Regions from separate parts of the Sphingomonas sp. NPDC079357 genome, predicted to be linked through region 1. Evidence: riboswitches for the same ligand, from Rfam matches in the RefSeq annotation. Region 1 holds a riboswitch; the other holds the start of a gene.
The links. A riboswitch is a leader RNA that binds a small molecule or an ion and turns the genes downstream of it on or off. The one in region 1 is predicted to bind glycine.

Region 1 (2,196 bases):
GGCGTCGCTGGTCGATGCGGGGAAGCGGACGCAGGCGGTGGCGCGTGTGATGCTCGGGCTGACGGTCGCGACGATCGTCGGCGTGCCGCTCGCCAATTTCATGGGGCAATTGCTCGGCTGGCGGTCATGCTTCTTTGTGGTCGCGGGTTTGGCCGCGCTTACCGCCGCGCTGGTCGCCTTCTTCGCGCCGCGCGACCGGGGTGATCCGGCGGCGAGCCCGCTGTCGGAGCTTCGCGCGCTCAGGCGTCCGCAGGTGTGGCTGACGCTCGGCATCGGGGCGATCGGCTTTGGCGGGCTGTTCGCGGTCTACACCTATCTGGCGGACACGATGGCCGACGTGACGCAGGTCGGTCCGCGTATGGTGCCGTTCGCGCTGGCCGCGTTCGGCGTCGGGATGACCGCTGGCAACCTGATCGTCCCAAAATTCGCCGACCGGGCGTTGCTGCCGACTGCAGCGGCGGTGCTGGTGTGGAGCATCATCGCGCTGCTGCTCTGGCCGTTCGCCGCACAGCATTTCGCGACCGTCCTCGTTGCGATGGTCGCGATCGGGATCGGCGGGTCGCTCGGTACCGTGCTTCAGACCCGGCTCATGGACGTGGCCGGCGACGCGCAGGCGCTCGCGGCGGCGCTCAACCATTCGGCCTTCAACACCGCAAATGCACTCGGGCCGTGGCTGGGCGGGATGGCGATCGCGGCCGGCTGGGGCTGGACGTCGACCGGGCCGGTCGGCGCGCTGCTCGGTCTCGCCGGGCTGGTGGTGCTGGCGATATCGTGGCTGGTCCAGCGCGGCACGGCGCCCGCGACTACATGACGATGCCCGGCTTCGCCTCCGCGATCGCCGCCAGCACCATCCGCTCCCACACCGCGACATCGCCCGCGGCCGCCATTGCGGGGCTGGGCGCGCGCATCGTGTGCAGCACTGCGATGGCGTCGTCGCGGTAATCCTTCCACTGCGCATCGACCAGCGCACTGGGCGACTCGACGGTGCCGTGGCCGTTGGCGCTCAGATGTTGCGCCGCCAGCACGCGCGCGATCCGCTCGACGATCGGGGAGGTGGCAGTGTCCATAAGCGATCTCCTTCTCCTCCGCGATGAACGTGCCGCGCGCGTAACGGCTCCACTCGACGATTGACTCGTGCCACGGCGGGCGTAGAGGGCGCTTCAGTCGATGCCGCGCAAGGGGCATGGGCAGGCGCGGGAGAGCGCGGCCGGCCTTTCAGGTCATCAGCCGCCGCCGAAGGAGCAACCACCCCGGAATCTCTCAGGCAGCAGGGACCGCGCCGGCCGATCGACACTCTGGAAAGCGGCACGCGAGCTTTTGCCCGCGCGCCCACCGAAGGGGTAACCCGGCCTGCCCGGGGAAAGCTCTCAGGTTCCGTGACAGAGGGGGACATTCGGATCGTCAGCGACCCTTCGGGAACGTGCGACCGAACCTCTTGCGACGGAAGACCTGTGATGAGCGATACGCCCGCCACCCAAGAAGACGACGGTTTCGAGCCGCTCGAAATCCTGACCCTCCCCCTCGACGCATGGCACCGCGCGCGTGATGGCCGGATGGTCGAGTTCGCCGGCTACCACATGCCCGTTCAGTACGAAGGCATCATGGCCGAGCACCTGTGGACGCGCGAGAACGCCGGGCTGTTTGACGTCAGCCACATGGGCCAGCTGTCGATCACCGGCGAGGGCGTCGCCACCGCGCTTGAGGCGTTGATGCCCGCCGCGATCAGCGACGCGCCGCTCAACAAGGCGCGCTACTCGCTGCTGCTCAACGAAGAGGGCGGGGTGCTCGACGATCTGATGCTGACGCCGCAAGCCGCGGATCGCATCTACATGGTCGTCAACGGCGCGACGAAGTACGACGATGTCGCGCACATGATCGAGCATCTGCCCGACGACATCACGCTCAACATGATGGAAGAACACGCCTTGCTGGCGGTGCAGGGCCCGAAGGCGGTCGAGGCGGTCGCGCGGCTGGTGCCCGGCGTCGAGGCGCTGACCTTCATGCAGGCCGGCGCGTTTGAGTGGAACGGCCACGCGCTCTGGATCAGCCGCTCGGGCTATACCGGCGAGGACGGGGTGGAGATGTCGGTGCCCGCCGAGGCCGCCGAGGCGTTCGCCGACGCGCTGGTCGCGCAGCCCGAGATCAAGCCGATCGGCCTCGGCGCGCGCGACTCGCTCCGGCTGGAGGCCGGCCTGC
Region 2 (2,196 bases), on a different contig from region 1:
CGCCGTCCTGCCGCGCCTGTTCGAAGCGCGCGACGAGCGCGGCGTTCGAGGACTGGCGGCGCTCCATGATGTGCGCCTTGATCGAATCGCCCTCCGCACCGCAGGCGGTGGCGCTGATGACGCCCATGCAGCCCTTCGGGTCGCAGGTGCTGGTTTGCGCCGCGACTGCGCCGCGCATGAAATGCTCCGCGACCGCGCGCGCGGTCGGCTGCTTCAGCGCCTCGCGCGTATAGGCCAGCTTCTCCGCCTCGTAGCGGTCGAGCGCCTGGTGGAAGAGCTGTTCCTTGTTGCCGAACGCGGCATAGAGGCTGGGCTTGGTGATGCCCATCGCGGCGGTGAGGTCCGCCATCGACGCGCCGTCATAGCCCTTTGCCCAGAACACGCCGAGCGCGGCCGACAAGGCTGCATCGGGGCAGAATTCGCGCGGACGCCCACGGGTGGGAGCAGGAGCGTCGGCGGTGGTGATCGATTCCATAACGGGCGGTATATAATAACGCCGACCCGCGGCGTCGAGGGGCGCTTGACCGGCCCGGTGCGCTCCCCGATACCGCCCGTGTCGATTTGGGAGAGACCGGGCAGGCCCGGCGCCGAAGGAGCAACCGCCCCGGAAACTCTCAGGCAAAAGGACCAGATCGACGACGGACATCTGGAGAGAGGCGCGGGGATAGTCCCGGCGTCCGCCGACGGGATAGCGATCTCAGGCGCAAGGGACAGATGGGGCATGCAGGCGCCGCGCGGGGCGTCCGGGGAGAGCACATGCACGTCGACATGACCCATCAGCCGCTCGATCGCTGCGCGACGCGTCCGATCAGCGTGGCGGAATTGTTCACGATCGGCATCGGGCCGTCGAGTTCGCACACGGTGGGGCCGATGCGCGCGGCGTTCGACTTCGCACAGCGCGCGATCGGGCGGGAGCAGGACGTGGTCGCGGTGCGCTGCGACCTGTACGGCTCGCTGGCGCTGACCGGGCGCGGGCACGCGACGGACACCGCCGCGATCCTCGGGCTGGCGGGGTGGGAGCCGGAGCGCCTCGAGCCGGATGACGCGCCGGCGGTGTTGGAGACGATCCGCGAGACCTCGCGATTGCGGTTGGCCGGCGAGCGCACGATCCCGTTTGCCGAGGCGGCGGATCTCGTCTTCCATCCGCGCGATTTTCTGCCCGAACATCCCAATGGCATCAGCTTTACCGCGCGGCTGGCGGACGGGACCGGCTACACTGAAACCTATTTCTCGATCGGTGGCGGTGCGATCCTGCGCAAGGGCGCGCCGGTTGCGGCGGCGAATGTCGCGGTGCGCCACCCGTTCTCGTCGAGTGCGGAGTTGCTGGCGCTCGGCGACGCGACCGGGCTGACGATCGCACAACTGGTGCGCGCCAACGAGGAAGCGTGGCGCAGCGGCGCGGAGGCTGACGCGTTCCTCGACGCCGTGCACGCGGCGATGAACGCGTGCATTGATCGCGGGATTGCGCAGGACGGGCTGCTACCCGGCGGGCTGAAGGTGCGACGGCGGGCGCGGGCGCTGGAGCAGGCGCTGACCGGCAACACGCCGGGGCGCAACCCGGCGGAAGTGTTCGAATGGGTCAGCCTGTGGGCGCTGGCGGTCAACGAGGAGAATGCGGCGGGCGGGCGCGTCGTCACCGCACCCACCAACGGCGCGGCGGGCGTGCTGCCGGCGGTGCTGCGCTTCTACGAGACGCTGGTCGCGCAGACCAAGCCGGCGCCGGTGCGTCAGCAGGGCGTGCGCTGCTTCCTGTACACCGCCGCGGCGATCGGGATGCTGTACAAGAAGCGCGCGTCGATTTCGGCGGCGGAAATGGGATGCCAGGGTGAGGTCGGCGTCGCCTGTTCGATGGCGGCGGGCGCGCTGGCGGCGGTGCTGGGCGGCAGCAACCGTCAGATCGAGAATGCCGCCGAGATCGGGATGGAGCATAACCTCGGGCTCACCTGCGATCCGATCGGCGGGCTGGTGCAGATCCCATGTATCGAGCGCAACACGATGGGCGCGGTGAAGGCGATCAACGCCGCCTATCTGGCGCTGCGCGGCGATGGCAGCCATGTCGTCAGCCTCGACGCGGTGATCGAGACGATGCGCCAGACCGGCGAGGACATGCGGACGCAATATAAGGAGACCAGCCTCGGCGGGCTGGCGGTAAACGTGGTGGAATGTTGATCCGACGGTGATCGCCAAGGGTGCGGA

Region 2: linked by a shared signal. The riboswitch ahead of ACI2JO_RS03260 (L-serine ammonia-lyase) and the one ahead of gcvT (glycine cleavage system aminomethyltransferase GcvT) in region 1 are both predicted to bind glycine.

The regions. Positions count from the first base shown of each region.
Region 1 covers NZ_JBJDOM010000002.1:319,590-321,785, forward strand. The annotation lists gene ACI2JO_RS10460 (MFS transporter) at 1-811, shown strand, start outside; gene ACI2JO_RS10465 (hypothetical protein) at 804-1,067, opposite strand; glycine riboswitch at 1,185-1,287, shown strand; gene gcvT (glycine cleavage system aminomethyltransferase GcvT) at 1,455-2,196, shown strand, end outside.
Region 2 covers NZ_JBJDOM010000001.1:705,635-707,830, reverse strand. The annotation lists gene ACI2JO_RS03265 (TetR/AcrR family transcriptional regulator) at 1-475, opposite strand, end outside; glycine riboswitch at 553-640, shown strand; gene ACI2JO_RS03260 (L-serine ammonia-lyase) at 769-2,169, shown strand.